Regions from separate parts of the Bradyrhizobium sp. 23AC genome, predicted to be linked through region 1. Evidence: predicted binding sites of a transcription regulator. Region 1 holds the regulator's gene; each other region holds the start of a gene.
What was found. Region 1 encodes LexA, which represses DNA repair genes until DNA is damaged. Its sites were predicted from a motif close to TGTTCNNNNTGTGTTCNG; they were not measured.

Region 1 (5,087 bases):
CAACGTCGGGCAGCCTTCCCGGAACCAATTTTGCCCAAAATGAGGAACCAGAGCGCTTTGTGCATTTTTGTACGGAGTTCCGGGAACGGAATGGCCCCTTCCGGACTCTTGAGTCCGTTGGGACTTCTACACCGGACTTATGGACGTGCTGGGCAAAACCTATCTCACCAAGCAAGCCTCTCTCCTGCTTGAATTCGCAAGAACCACCTCGGATTCGGACCTTTCCGCCAAGCTGATCAGCAAGGCCGCCGACCTGAAATCCCAGGCCGATCCGCTGCCCGACAAGGATCAAGGCCCGAAGGCTCCCGACGTCGCGCTGGACGACGGGCCGGACCGGCCGAGCGGGAGTTGAGCGGTGCTGGCCGTGGCGCTCGTCATTCTCGTCCTCGCCATGGCCACCCTCCTGCCGATCGGTCTCGCTCTCTGGATCATGCCACGCCAGGCCTGAGCCCGCTTTTCGTACCGGGCCGGAAGCGGCAGGATAAATCGTGCCGGCTCCGCAATTTTGCCTCTGCTCCCGCGCTCGGTTAGAAGACTGTCGGAACATTTCGTCCGAACGTGCCGAGCAGGAGTTTCGCCGTGGCCTTGATGCCGGTTTCCGACGCCCTTGCTGCGGTGCTGGCGGGTGCAGCGCCGCTGCCTGCAGAGACGGTTTCGCTCGACGAAGCCTACCATCGCGTGCTCGCCCATGACGTCGCTGCGCGGCGCACCCAACCGCCCCAGGCGATGTCGGCGATGGACGGCTATGCCGTGCGCGCGGCCGACGCGGCGACAATCGATTCAGGGCTGACGATGATCGGTGAGGTCGCAGCGGGCCGTCCGTTCACGGGAAAGGTCGGCGCCGGCGAAGCGGTGCGGATCTTCACCGGCGGCGTCGTTCCCGACGGCGCCGACGCGGTCGTGATCCAGGAGGACACGATCGCCGAAGGCAAGCAAATAACGATCAAGGAAGCCGCGATCGTGGGTCGGCACATCCGCCCCGCCGGGGTCGATTTCCGCGAGGGCGACGTCCTCCTGCGCAAGGGAACCCGTCTGACGGAGCGCGATCTCGCCCTCGCCGCCGGAATGAATCACCCGCAACTCGCCGTCTGCCGCCGTCCGAAGGTCGCGATTCTCGCCACCGGCGATGAACTGGTGATGCCGGGCTCAACGCCCGGGCACGGCCAGATCGTCTATTCCAACGGCTATGCCCTGCACGCGCTCGCCCGCAGCGAGGGCGCCGAGACCATCGACCTCGGCGTTGCCGCCGATACGCTGGAGGCCACCACCGCCGGCATCCGCCGCGCGCGCGAAAGCGGCGCCGACATCCTGGTCACGACCGGGGGCGCATCGGTCGGCGACCACGATCTGGTCCAGCAGGCGCTCAAGGACGAAGGCATCGCGATGGCGTTCTGGAAGATCGCGATGCGGCCCGGCAAGCCGATGATGCACGGACGCTTAGGGACGATGGGCGTCATCGGCCTGCCCGGCAATCCCGTGTCGTCCTATGTCTGCGCCTTCCTGTTCATGGTGCCGCTGATTCGCGCGCTGTCGGGCCGTTCGGTGATTCATCACCATCGCGAGCGCGCCGTGCTGGGCCGCGATCTCGGCGTCAACGACCAGCGCGAGGATTATCTGCGCGCGCGCCTGGAGCTGCGCGACGACGGCACGCTCGTCGCCCTTCCCGTCAGCCATCAAGACTCCTCTCTGCTTGCGAATCTTGCTGCAGCACAGGTACTTCTCGTGCGCCCACCGTTCGCGCCGAAGGCCGAGGCCGGCAGCCCTTGCGAGGTGCTGCGGCTCCCCGTCTGACCTGCGCGGCCACACGCATTCCGCGCGCTTCGTTCTGTTCACGCAAAATTAAGCAGTTGCGGAACATGTATCGAACATATAGTGTCCGTTCATGATTTGTTTCGAGGATGTAGCGGCTTATCGCTGAATTCATCGTCTCGGAATCGAACGACATCAACCGGGGGACTTTGGTCGAGATGTTAACGCGCAAACAATACGAGCTTCTGCGGTTCATCAGCGAACGCTTGAAGGAAAGCGGCGTGCCGCCGTCCTTCGACGAGATGAAGGATGCACTCGACCTGCGCTCGAAGTCAGGCATCCACCGCCTGATCACCGCGCTCGAAGAGCGCGGCTTCATCCGCCGCCTGCCCAACCGCGCCCGGGCCATCGAAGTGATCAAGCTGCCGGAGCTCCAGGCTGCGGCCGGCAACCGACGCGGCTTCACGCCAAGCGTCATCGAGGGCAATCTCGGCAAGGTGCGTGCGAGCTCCAGCCCGTCCGCGGACGAGGGCGAGCGGCCCGTTGCGGTGCCGGTGATGGGCCGCATCGCAGCCGGCACCCCGATCGAGGCATTGCAGACCCGCAGCCACACCATCAGCGTGCCGCCCGACATGCTCGGCTCCGGCGAGCATTACGCGCTCGAAGTGCGCGGCGATTCCATGGTCGAGGCCGGCATCCTCGACGGCGACATGGCGCTGATCCAGCGCAACGAGAGCGCCGATACCGGCGACATCGTTGTGGCGCTGATCGACGACGAGGAAGCCACGCTCAAGCGCTTCCGCCGCCGCGGCGCCTCGATCGCGCTGGAGCCCGCCAATGCCGCTTATGAGGTGCGCATCCTGCCGCCGAACCGCGTGAAGATTCAGGGCAAGCTGATCGGGCTTTACCGCAAGTACTGATACCGGAAGTACTCATACCGGAAGTACTCATACCGGAAGTACTCAGTGCCGCGCGCGCCTGCGATCGGCATCGCCGATCGGAGATTGGAGCGGATGATGGTCCGCTCCGGCTGGATGGTCTTTCTGGTACTGCACAGATTATCTGGCCCCTCCTCGTCCGCGACATCCCCGGCGGGCCGCGCGAAGCAACATCGCTTCGCGGCCTTTCGAGTTCGAGGGGGACAGCCCAAATGCGCCAGATCGTTTGAGCGCAGCCGCAGCAACGCTGATCGCATCATCATGTCGGCCAGGACACCGCCGTGATCTAGAAAATCCGCAACGACCGCAATGCAGCGCGTACGCAGCCGAGCTGACGATACTAGGACTGGCTGGTTTCGCTGGTCGTTGACGCGCGCCTGCCAAATGCACGGAAGCCGACTTTGTTCCTATCGAATTCGGAAAAGATGGAAAAGATAATGTGATCGGGGCTCGCGGATCCCAGCCGCAGATTTGCCTACAACCAAGCAGACCGTCACGTGCTTCCACTCTGGTAGGGGCCTGCGCCTCCGAAAGAGGTGCGGGTCGCTATCTCTGCATTGAGGAGCACCCGATGTGTGACTACAGCCTGCATGCCGTCGCGACGCGCCCCGCAGAAGTCGGCGAGACGATCGTCACGACAACATTCCGCGGCACCTCGACGCGCGGCTTCGCCTCCGAAGCCGATCTCTCCGTCGCGGTCTGCCTGCTGCCGGGAACGGAGCTCGCCTTCGCCGACAACGTCCGTTACGATAACCGCTGGATCTGGACGCGCACCGTCAACTCCCGCGTCGGCAAGTTCGGCAAGATCGATCCGCACATTCCCGATCGCCATCATGACGCGATCGAATTCCCGGACGGCAAATCCGTGCTGGTGACGCAGCTCGTCGAGGGCCAGCGCGCAACCGTGCTGCAACTGCCGGTGACTCAACCGATCGGCGAGCGCGAGCACAAGCCGAAGATCATCGCCGACAGTCGCCCGACGGTCACGCGACTGCCGATCGGCTGACGCCCTCCGGCCGAGAGGTCGAGGGCCAGGATTGAAATGCCGTCGCCGGCCGAGGCCGGCGAGCCCGGTGGGTTTTTGCTTCTCGAAATTCGAGCGGCGAACCTCGTCGCCGCACGAAGTTTGGGCCGTCCTGCCTGAATTTTGAACCTCCGCTCCGCAGCCAAATGACCGATGCTGTCGTGATTTGAGGCGGCGGACACGCTCGATGAAAACCTTCATTCGCGTCGTTGAACTCTGGGTGCCTGACCGGACGCGCATGCGGCTGGAATTCGGCGGCGGCCTCTACGATGAAGGGCTGTCCGCGTTCAAGGCCGTCAGCGAAGAGCTGCACTTCGGATATGACGAGGGGCTTCCAGGCAAGGCCTGGGCCTGCGGCCATCCCGTCATCCTCACGAAATTCGCCAACTCCTATTTCAAGCGGACCGATCAGGCCGTCGCGGCCGGCCTCACCTGCGGCGTGGCGGTGCCGGTGTTCGCAGGCGAATTCCTGCAAGCGGTGATGGTGCTGTTCTGCGGCGACGACGAGGCGCATGTCGGCGCGATCGAACTCTGGCACAACGATCCTGATCTCTCCTACGAGATGGGCCTCGTCGACGGCTATTACGGCGCAGCTGACATGTTCGAATTCAACTCCCGCCACACCAGATTTCCTCGCGGCTTCGGCCTGCCCGGACGCACCTGGAAGGCGGGCCTGCCGCTGATCATCAGAGACCTGCACGACGCCAAGAGCTTCCTGCGCTGGGAGGACGCAGCCAAGGTCGGGATCAATCTCGGCGTCGGCGTGCCCTACCGAACCGGCACCGACCAGACCTGGGTCCTGACATTCCTCTCCGCGCAGGCAACGCCGATTGCGCGACGCTTCGAGATCTGGGTCCCGAACGAGGCCCGTTCGGCGCTGGTCTTTCGCGCCGGCGATTGCAGCGCGCACACCGACCTTGACGCGCTCTATGCGACCAGATTCATCTCCCGAGGCGAAGGCAGCATCGGCGGCGCCTGGGCCACCGGCATGCCGGCGCTCAACGACGATCTCACCCATGACGGCTCGGTCGCCAGCTCGGACGCCTGCGCAGCGGGGTTGAGCCGGATGGTGGCCCTGCCGGTCATCGGAAACGCAAGGCTCGAAGCCGTGCTGGCCTGGTATCTGTAACCGACCGCGTCAATCGTCAGCCTGCAAGTCGGTCTCCGATGGCGTTGCGTCGCGGCTGCGGGGAGCCGCCCTCGGCACAAGGCTGCCGTCGAAATCACCTTCGCCGGCACCGGCCGGTGACCACGGGCGGTGCGTGCCCCTCGCCCTCACCGCCTGAACCGAAAAGCCGTCGCCACGCTGGGTCAATGCCAGCGCGCCCTGGCGAGCGAGCCGCTGCCGATCCACCACCATCGCCGCACAATCGGGC
Region 2 (5,087 bases), on a different contig from region 1:
TCGCGCAGCAGCTTCTGGCCCTGCGCGTCCGGCTTTGCGATCTCCTCCAGCACGGAGGCAGGAGCCTCGACATTTGTGCGAACCTTGGGCAGGCCGGCATCGGCATAACGCGCGAGCTGGATGTCGCGCGCCGCCGCCACGCGGGCGGCGACCTCGGCGGAGCCTTCCGCCGGCGGTGGCAGGATCAGATCGGCCGCGGTCACGGCGGGCACCTCGATGCGCAGGTCGATGCGGTCCATCAGCGGGCCGGAGATGCGCGCCTGGTAGTCGCCGGTGCAGCGGTCGACGCGGCCGCGCTTGCAGGCATAGCCCGGCTCGAACGCGTTGCCGCAGCGGCACGGATTCATCGCCGCGACCAGCATGAAGCGGGCAGGATAGGTGACGCGATGGTTGGCGCGCGACACCGCGACCTCGCCGTTCTCCAGCGGCTGCCGCAGCGAATCCAGCACGCGCGGATCGAATTCGGGCAGCTCGTCGAGGAACAGCACGCCCTGATGCGCCAGCGAGATCTCGCCGGGTTTTGCGCGCATGCCGCCGCCGGTGAGCGCGGCCATGCTGGCGGAATGATGCGGCGAGCGGAACGGCCGCCGCGCCGTCAGCGCGCCGCCGTCGATCTCGCCGGCGACGGAGGCGATCATCGAGACCTCGAGCAGTTCGCTCGGTGACAGCGGCGGCAGGATCGAGGGCAGGCGCGCCGCCAGCATCGACTTGCCGGCGCCGGGCGCGCCGATCATGAGCAGATGATGCCCGCCAGAGGCGGCGATCTCCAGCGCGCGCTTGGCGCTTTCCTGACCCTTGATGTCGCGCAGGTCGAGCGTGGAGGCGGCGGGTTCGTGCACCTTCGGTGACGGCCGCGACAGCACCTGCGTGCCCTTGAAGTGATTGGCGATCTGGATCAGCGAGCTTGCCGCGATGATCTGGATGTCCGGGCTCGCCCACGCCGCTTCGGAGCCGCACGAGGCCGGGCAGATCAGTCCTTCCTCGCGCATATTGGCGCCGAACGCGGCGGGAAGAACGCCGGCCACGGGCGCGATCGAGCCGTCGAGGCCGAGCTCGCCGAGCACGGTGAAACCGGTCAGCGCATCCGGCGGGATCGCGCCGATCGCCGCCATCAGGCCGAGCGCGATCGGCAAATCGTAATGGCTGCCTTCCTTCGGGAGGTCGGCCGGCGCCAGATTGACGATGATCCGCCGCGCCGGCAGCGCCAGCCCCGAGGCGATCAGCGCCGAGCGCACCCGCTCGCGCGCCTCCGACACCGCCTTGTCCGGCAGGCCCACGATCGCGAAGGCCGGCAGACCGGGCGCAACCTGCACCTGCACGTCGACCGCGCGGGCCTCGATCCCCTCAAAGGCGACGGTGGAAACCCGTTGAACCATGCTCAAACCAGCCTGCCCCTCTCGCACAATTAGGGGTAGCAGAGGCGGGCCGTTTCCGCAAGAACAATACGGGAACGATCTGGGACGGGGAGCAAGCCCTAACCAATCGTAAACGCCACGCCGACACTACGTCTCGAATGCCAGCTTCTGTCCTCAGCACATTCCAACGAATGTCCGCTACTCCTAAGGTTGCGGGATGGGCCGTGGTCTAACGGGTGAACAATTCAAATGCTTGCAAATCGCCGGAGAAGCGAACGTCGGGTATGCAGCCGGCTCGCCAAGATCCATTTTGGCGCGGGCTCGCTGCCGCGGGACTGCACGATCACCGATATCTCGGATGGCGGCGTGAAAGTGGTGGCGGAATACCTGGAAGTGCCGCCGCAATTCACCATCATCTTCGCACCCGACTATTCCCGCCAATGCCGCCTGCGCTGGCGCATCGGCTGCGAATTCGGTGCCGAGTTCACCGACTAAGATCTCACAGGCCGCGTCCTTAACGGGACTTTAGCGTTAATCGGTAAGCATCTCTGATCAGTTGCCGAGTGATCAGAGTATGTCCAAGCGTTCGTCCCTCGCCTCTCCCCGGGCGAGATTGCTGCTTCCCGCCTTTCTCGCGCTCGCGCTCGGCGGCTGCCAGACCGCCGGCATCGAGGATGTGACCGGCGCGCTCGGTGTCAGATCGGAAACGGCGGCCAAGGCCGACGCCAAGCCAGAGATGGACGCGTTGCGCGAGCGCTATCGCGCCAAGCCCAGTGATCCCAACGTTGCGCTCGCCTACGGCAAGGCGCTGCGCGAGAGCGGCCAGCGCGCGCAGGCGGTCGCGGTCATGGAGCAGGCCGTGCTCGCCCATCCCAGCAACAAGGCGCTGCTCGCCGGCTATGGCCGCGCGCTCGCCGACAGCGGCAGTTTCCAGCAGGCCTTCGATGTCCTCAGCCGCGCGCATACGCCCGAGGATCCGGACTGGCGCATCCTGTCGGCGCAGGGTGCCGCGCTCGACCAGCTCGGCCGCAACGAAGAGGCGCAGCAATATTATGCCGCGGCGTTGAAGATCGTGCCGGACGAGCCGACCGTGCTGTCCAATCTCGGCCTGTCCTATATGCTGCAAAACAATCTGCCGAAGGCCGAACAGGTGCTCGGCCGCGCTTACCAGCGCAATCAGAATGATGCGCGGGTCCGCGCCAATCTCGCGCTCGTGCTGGGATTGCAGGGCCGCGAGGCCGAGGCCGAAATCCTCGTGAAGGCGGATTTGCCGCCGGACCAGGCCGCGGCCAAGGTCGCGGCGCTGCGGCAGCTGCTGGCGAAGAAGCAGCAGCGGGCGGACAAGTAATCCGCCCCTTTTAATGTACGCTTACGACGCCTTGCGATGCGGCGCGGAGTTGCGGCTTGATCTGCCCTTGAGCTTCTTGAGCAGCGGCCCGAGCAGCGAGCGCTTCGGCTTTTTCACCTCGCCACGCCCGGCGAGGCGGTTCGCCATGTTCTGGAACAGCTCGGTGGTGCGGTGGCTCTTGGAGACCTCCGCGATCATCTGGCCGTTATTGGCCGCGGTGGAGAACAGTTTCGAATCGAACGGGATCACCGCGATCGGCTGGCTTTCCATCGTCTTGGCGAACGCCTTGACCTCGATCTCCGCGCGCTTGTGCATGCCGACCTGGTTGAGGCAGTACAGCGGCGGCCGGTCGTTCGGCCGTGCCGCCTTCAGCACGCTCAGCATGTTCTTGGTGTTGCGCAAATTGGCCAGATCTGGCTCGGCCACGATCACGATGTCGTCTGCGTTCACCAGCGCGCGCCGCGTCCAGCCGGACCATTGGTGGGGAACGTCGAGCACGATGCACGGCGTGGTCATGCGCAGCGTGTCGAACACGGCGTCGAAAGCTTCGGCGCCAAAATCATAGACGCGGTCGAGGGTGGCAGGCGCCGCGAGGAGGCTGAGGCGCTCGGTGCATTTGGAGAGCAGGCGCTCCATCAGCGCCGTGTCCGGCCGGTCCTGCGACAGCACCGCGTTGGCGATGCCCTGCACGGGGTCCTGGTTGTAGTCGAGGCCCGCGGTGCCGAAGGCGAGGTCGAGGTCGATCACGACGGAATCGAGCGCGAGGTCACGGGCGATGGTCCAGGCCACATTGTGCGCGACGGTGGAGGCGCCGACGCCGCCCTTGGCGCCGACCACCGCGATGACGCGGCCGGTGATGATGGCCTCGGAGGCCGAGAACAGGCTGCAGATGGAGCGGACGACGTCGAGGGTTTCGACCGGTCCCACCACGTAATCGTTGACGCCGCGGCGCACCAGTTCGCGATAGGGCGCGGTGTCGTTGGGATTGCCGATCACGACCACGCGGGTGCCGGGGTCGCAGACGCCGGCGAGGTCGTCGAGTCCCTCGAGGATGTCGCGCGTACCGTCGGATTCGATCACGATCACGTTCGGCGTCGGCATCGATTCATAGACTTCGATCGCCGCGGCAAGGCCACCGTCCTTGGCGGTGAGGTGGGCCTTGGCGAGCCGGCGGTCCTGCCCGGCCGCGGTCACCGCGGCGAGCGTCTTCTCGGTTTCGCAAAAGGCCTGCACCGAGATGCGCGGAACCGGCGCAATGTGTTCCTCGGGGTGCTGCGGATCGTCCGCTTCTTCGTCGTGAATGCCGGTCATTTGCCTGTGTCGCTGAGCTTGGCCCTGTCGGCCTCGGAATTGGGAGTCGAGATCGCAGTGCCCTTGCGATAGCGATCAAAGGCGATGTCGCGCCGCGCGGTATAGGCGGGCGTCTCGGATCGCGGCTGCTCGAGGTCGGCCGGATTGTCGATCATCGCGGCGAGATTGCGCTGGCTGGCGCAGCCCAGATTGAAGTAGGGCCGGTTCTCGTTGTAGCCGGGATCGAGGATGTTGGGGCCGAGGTCTTCCGGCCACAGCCCGCAGGGGCCGGCGACCGCGGCGATCTTCGAATAGCTCAGGCGGATGGTGGGCAGCAGCCCGGGATCCTCGGGGCGATAGGGATGCTGGACGATGGCACGCGACGGCACGCCGCCGGATGCGAGGACGGAACGGATTTCCCGATAGGTCGCAGCCGCCGCGCGCGAATTCGCGCTGTCGACGGGAACGTCGACGACGACGGAGCCGGTGCCTTCGCGCACCCAGTCCCGGGCGATGCCCGCGACGTCCGAATGCTGCGCGGCCGACAGGCCGCCCCTCGCCTTGCCGACGAAGATCACGATCGACTTCTTGCCTTCCTGCACCGCGATCGGGTGGCGCTGGCGATAGTCGGTCGGCACCGTCTGGGTGACGATCTCGCCGGTGGTATTGCAGGCGCCCAGCATGACGGAGAGCCCCGTCAGTGCCAGCGCGACGCCCAGATTGCGACGTCGATCGGCTGTCGTCTTCGTCATCGCTTCATCCCCTCTTGCCCCGAATCCTGTCCCGCTCCCCAGCCGTCCGTTCGTCTCAGTCGATGATGAAGCCGAAATCGCCGGGGGCGCCGGCGATCGGATCGACCCGACGCGCGATGCCATAGAGGCGGTTCATGCGGCCGAGCAGCGCCGTCTGCGCGTCCGAGGCCGGCGCGAAGCCGTCGTCGGGCCGCGCCAATTCCTTCTGGGCGACCGCGCGCACCACATAGGGCGTCACGATCACCATCAGCTCGGTCTCGTTGTTGACGAAGTCCTGGCTGCGGAACAGCGCGCCGATGATCGGCACCTGGTCGACGCCGGGCAGGCCGTTGATCGCCTGCT
Region 3 (5,087 bases), on a different contig from region 1:
GCTCTACCGCAAGACCCGCGAGCTGGAACGGCTGAACCAGGAGCTCGAGGATCGCGTCCGCGCGCGCACGGCGGAACTGGAGAACTCCACCGCGAAGCTGCGCGAAAGCGAGCAGCGGCGCAGCATGGCCATCGCCGCCGGCAAGATGGGTTCCTGGGATTGGGACTGGATCAGCGGCGACTGGATGTGGGACGAGGGGCAATATCGCATCTTTGGCGTCGGCCCGGAGAGCTTCGAGGTCAATCCGGCCAACGTTCAGGCGCTGTTGCATCCCGACGACGTCGATCAGTTGCGCAAGGCGATCGCCGAATTCAACAAGGGCACGCGGGCCTATGAGACCGAGTTCCGCATTGTGCGGCCCGACGGCGAGGTGCGCTGGTGCGTCGGTACGGCGGCCGCGACAGTCGACGATAGCAGTCGCGTCGTGCGCGTGAGCGGTGTCACCGTGGACATCACCGAACGCAAGCGAGCCGAGGAACGGCAGAATTTGCTGGCGCGGGAAGTCGATCACCGCGCCAAGAATGCGCTGGCGCTGGCGCAGTCGATCGTCCGCCTCACCCGCGCCGACGAGGTCAAGGCCTATGTCAACGCCGTCGAGGGGCGCATCAATGCGCTGGCGCGCGTGCACACGATCCTGTCGCTGTCGAGCTGGCAGGGCGCGGAGCTCTCCAAGCTGATCGACGAGGAGCTTGCGCCCTATTCGCTCGGCGGACAGATCGTATTGGCGGGTCCCGAGGTCCAGTTGGTGCCGGCGACGGCTCAGACGCTGGCGCTCGCGTTGCACGAGCTCTTCACCAACTCTGCCAAGTATGGCGCACTCTCGACCAGGTCGGGACGGCTCACGATCGGCTGGCAGGTCGAGGACCAGCTGCTGACGCTGAGCTGGGAGGAATCCGGCGGTCCGCTCGTCATGACGCCGAAATCTCGCGGCTTCGGCACGCGAAGCCTGCTTGCGAGCGTCGAGTCCCAGCTCGGAGGACAGGCGCAATTCGATTGGCGAGCCGAAGGACTATTGTGTCGCCTCAAGGTGCCGCTGACACGCAAGACGGCGACGACCGCCCCCGGAAAATTCGACGCCCCCAGCTTAGCCGAATTGCAACGCGCCTCGGGCTAAAGCGCGATGCGATCAGGATGAATCGCTGCGCACTTTTCCGGATCATGCTTTAGCCAGACGCCGCCATCCTGGTTTGCCGCGGCGGCCGCGCTTCCTCGGCGAGGCGTCCTTCGAGCCAGGCTTCCGTCTGAGCGAGATCGCGTAGCGCCCTCGCGTAGCGGCGGGCCGCACTTCGCTCCGCACCGCGCGGCAGTTTGCGGGCCTTGCGCAGCATGTCCGCAGCCGCGTTGCGATAGGCCAGCGAGCGGTAAAGAAAGACTACCTTACCCATATCGAATGTTCCCGTTTTGCCGACGCTTATCCTCGCAGGCCCGGCATGAACGTCGGATGAAGCCGGTGATGACAATTCCTTCATGCGTTTGGAACCGGTGAATATCGCCCGCGTTTGCATGCCAGTCGGGATGCAGTTCCCATGCGCGCAAAAAAGTCGTCGGACTTGATCTCTCCCACCGGCCTCATCAAGCTGATGACGCATGCGATGATGGGGGCAGCCCTCGGCCTCGCCTTCAGCCTCACGCTGATCCTGTCCAATCCCGCCGTCGCCAGGCTGCTCGATCACGGCGGAAGCCAGGCCGCAATCGTCTTCGCCCTCACATTGGTGACGACGTTCGCGATCGGCGCGACACTCACCGGCGTCGTGTTCATCCTCGCAGAGGACAAGCAATCTTGAACCGTGCGTGCGGCGCGGCAGATGCGTTTGTCGGGAACTCCTTCGGCAAATGGCGGTTGGCTGCCTGCGTCAATTTAACTCAGGGAGTTCCCCGCATGACAACGGCAAAGCTCGTTCTCACCGCAATGTTGGCCACCGGCCTCGCCGCCGCGCCGCTCGCCGCACAGGCCAAGTCGCACAAGGCCAAACACGGATCATCGATGTCGTCCTCGCAGACCACGGGCGCCAACACCAAGGCCTCGAAGGGCGCGGATCCTTCCGGCCAGGGCGGCTCCGGTCCCGGCTCGGACCAGGGCGGCACCATGACGAACAAGAGCAGCAAGGGCATGAGCAATACCAAGTGAGCTCAGGCCGACATGACATCAAAAACCCCGCGGCGACGCGGGGCTTTTTTCTTGTTTCTTGATGCCGATCGGCAATCGAGCGCCACATCGTCGAGCGCCCGCGTCAGCTCGTTACGGGCGACGCGTTTCAGAGTTGAGCGCAGCATTCGTCTTCACGAGTTGCTCGAGCTGCGCCCGCTTGCGTCCGATCAGAAGTTGGGCCGCAGCATCGTCGAGCCCCGCACGCTGCAATTGCCGGATGGCAGAGCCCAATTCGAGAATCTCGGCGCGCAACCTCAAGATCCGGTAAGTGTCCGGGTCTTCCTCCACGGCGGCCCCCAAAAGGTTTCAGCGCCGCGTGCTCGCGCGCTCGGGATTGCCGGCTGTCTTCACGAGACGAAGGCGCACCCGGTCGCGAACGTCAGGCAGGACATCGCGGCCGCCGGCAGCCTTCCATTCGCCGATCAGCAAATTGACCTTCCGGCGCAGATCCATCTGCGCCAGGGCCTGCTGGACGCAATCGCGGTCGCCGTTGATGAGATCGCGCACGGAGGCCTCGACGCCGGCCATCTCAACCCTCAAGGCGCTGATTTTACGCCGAATTTCGTTAATTCTGTTGTCCATGGCTTGTTAGAACAAAATAAGAACATATAGTCAAGTCACGATTTCAGGACGGAGAAGCGACATGCAGGTTCAAGGCAAATACGACGCCAGGGTTTTCCTCGCCGAGCAGATGACACGGACGCAGGGGCTGAGGCTGAAACGGCTGAGTGAAGAAGCGTATCAGCCAGCACAATATGCGCGCGATCTGTCCTTCACCGAGGCCGCACGGCGCATTCACGTGCTGGAAGCGGAGATCGAGCTGGCGAATTCCTTCTAGGCTGCGCCTGGAACGCTGTCCGCGTCCTTCGGAACCATGCCCGTGTCGAATGGTTCTCCCCGGCCAAGGGAGAACATGCATGGCACGCAAGGCAAAGAAGCGCCGCTACTCACGCAGCTCCGGCAGCGATGTCGAAAGCGAGATGCGCCGCTACAAGAAGGGCACGGCAAAGAGCGGTCGCAAAGGCCGTGGCGGACGCGTGAAGAGTCGCAAGCAGGCGATCGCGATCGGACTGTCGAAGGCGCGCAAGAAGGGCAAGAAGGTCCCGAAGAAGGCTGCCAAGAAGACGTCCAAGAAGAGGACGACCAAGAAGAGGACAACCAAGAAATCGTCGAAGCGCAAATCCAGCAAGCGCTGACGTTGGCCCGTGTCAGATCATGCTGCCCGGCATGAAGCAGCGGATCGAAACCCCGAACGCGGTCTTCACCGGCCACACCATGGTGCGGCCGGCCCGGTTCGGCTCGGTGATGACGGCTTCGTCCGGCACCTCGATCCATTCGCCGTCGAGACGCACGCGATAATGCCCGTTATGCGACTCCCAGTCGGGATCGGCGACGGCAAAACCATCCGCATCCGAGCAGCACGGACCAAGGTGGCTGCGCAGGCTGTCGAACCATGGCTTCAGGGGTGAGTCCGCGTAGCGGCCGTCGTCCCGCCCGAGAGCGTTTCCGCCCCAGAGCACGATTGGCGCCACGAGTAGCGCCCTCCTCAGCGAGAGCTTCAATCGATCCATGTCGGCACCGATCAAATGCGAACCAGCGGCCAGTTCCAGAAGCCGGCGGCAAGTTCGAAGTTCCACGCTTGCACGGTCCCGGCGGCATCGTTGCCGCCGGCGACCTGCACGAGTCGGAACTTTGATGAGCGAACACGGCTTTTTCGGACGAACCGCGTCATCGTCGCTGCCGTTAACGAGAATGTTATCGATCGCCTCCCGGGAGTCCTGAAGGCGAACGAAAAAGGCGGCCTCGAGGGCCGCCTTTCTTGATCCATGCCGATCGACGTTCGCCTCAGGCGAGTGGTACCGCGACGAAGCGGGTCGCCTGCGCGCTTCTGACCTGCAACAGCACGCTGCGCTTGCCGGACGATTTGGCCTGCGCCAGCTCGGAACGGACATCGCCGACATTGGCGACGGCCTTGCCGCCGACATTGAGGATGACGTCGCCGGTCTGGATGCCGCGCTGCGCCGCCGGCCCTTGCGGATCGACTTCGGTGACGACAACGCCCTTCTGGCCAGCGCCCTGGACGTCACCGGCCGGAGCCAAAGCAAGACCGAGGCGCGGCGTGTCGGCGTTCGACTGCGTCTTGCCCTCACCCGTCTTGAGGTCTCCCTGGGCCTGCCGCTGGTTCGGCAGTTCGCCGAGCGCGAGCGTCACCGTTTTGCTGTCGCCCTTGTGGAAGACGTCGAGCTTCACTGAGCTGCCAGGCGCAAGGGTCGCGATCGTGCGGGCGAGGTCGCGGGAATCCTTGACCGCTGTGCCGTTGACGGCGGTGATGACATCGCCCGCCTCGATGCCGGCCTTCGCCGCCGGGCTGCCATCCTGCGGATTGTCGACGATCGCACCGCGCGCCTCCTTCAGGCCGAGGCTGTCGGCAATCTCGGCGGTGACCGGCTGCACTTGCACGCCGAGCCAGCCGCGGGTCACGGCGCCCTTGTCCTTCAGCTGCGCGACGACGAGCTTTGCGGTCGAGGCCGGAATGTCGAAGCCGATGCCGACCGAACCGCCGGAGGGCGAGAAGATCGCAGTGTTCACGCCGATCACGTTGCCGCTCATGTCGAAGGCCGGGCCGCCGGAATTGCCCTTGTTGATGGGCGCATCGATCTGGATGAAGTCGTCATAAGGGCCGTTGCCGATGTCGCGGCCGCTGGCCGAGACGATGCCGGCAGTCACGGTGCCGCCGAGGCCGAAGGGATTGCCGACCGCGACCACCCAGTCGCCGATGCGCGGCTTCTGGTCGGAGAATTTGACGAACGGGAAGTCCTTCTTGCCGTCGACCTTGATCAGCGCGAGATCGGTCTTCGGATCGGTGCCGACGACCTTGGCGGTGTAGCTCGTGCCGTCATCCATGGTCACCTGCACCGACTCGGCGTGGTCGACGACG

Region 2: RAD10_RS04350 (YifB family Mg chelatase-like AAA ATPase) is a predicted target of LexA. The motif match lies at 1,436-1,453, and genes of this name have one in related genera.
Region 3: RAD10_RS39175 (DUF3072 domain-containing protein) is a predicted target of LexA. The motif match lies at 2,739-2,756, and genes of this name have one in related genera.

What each region holds. Positions count from the first base shown of each region.
Region 1 covers NZ_JAVAYN010000016.1:143,702-148,788, reverse strand. Annotated here, with positions in the region: gene RAD10_RS29975 (hypothetical protein) at 146-352, shown strand; gene RAD10_RS29970 (molybdopterin molybdotransferase MoeA) at 580-1,791, shown strand; gene lexA (transcriptional repressor LexA) at 1,968-2,669, shown strand; gene RAD10_RS29960 (hypothetical protein) at 3,259-3,693, shown strand; gene RAD10_RS29955 (GAF domain-containing protein) at 3,899-4,840, shown strand; gene RAD10_RS29950 (ComEC/Rec2 family competence protein) at 4,850-5,087, opposite strand, start outside.
Region 2 covers NZ_JAVAYN010000001.1:921,409-926,495, reverse strand. Annotated here, with positions in the region: gene RAD10_RS04350 (YifB family Mg chelatase-like AAA ATPase) at 1-1,376, opposite strand, end outside; gene RAD10_RS04345 (PilZ domain-containing protein) at 1,605-1,850, shown strand; gene RAD10_RS04340 (tetratricopeptide repeat protein) at 1,930-2,703, shown strand; gene RAD10_RS04335 (AAA family ATPase) at 2,725-4,014, opposite strand; gene RAD10_RS04330 (CpaD family pilus assembly protein) at 4,011-4,745, opposite strand; gene RAD10_RS04325 (type II and III secretion system protein family protein) at 4,801-5,087, opposite strand, start outside.
Region 3 covers NZ_JAVAYN010000032.1:39,278-44,364, forward strand. Annotated here, with positions in the region: gene RAD10_RS39145 (HWE histidine kinase domain-containing protein) at 1-1,114, shown strand, start outside; gene RAD10_RS39150 (hypothetical protein) at 1,164-1,385, opposite strand; gene RAD10_RS39155 (hypothetical protein) at 1,527-1,784, shown strand; gene RAD10_RS39160 (hypothetical protein) at 1,880-2,128, shown strand; gene RAD10_RS39165 (hypothetical protein) at 2,240-2,437, opposite strand; gene RAD10_RS39170 (hypothetical protein) at 2,456-2,677, opposite strand; gene RAD10_RS39175 (DUF3072 domain-containing protein) at 2,793-2,987, shown strand; gene RAD10_RS39180 (DUF6496 domain-containing protein) at 3,067-3,345, shown strand; gene RAD10_RS39185 (hypothetical protein) at 3,358-3,720, opposite strand; gene RAD10_RS39190 (hypothetical protein) at 3,732-3,881, opposite strand; gene RAD10_RS39195 (Do family serine endopeptidase) at 3,995-5,087, opposite strand, start outside.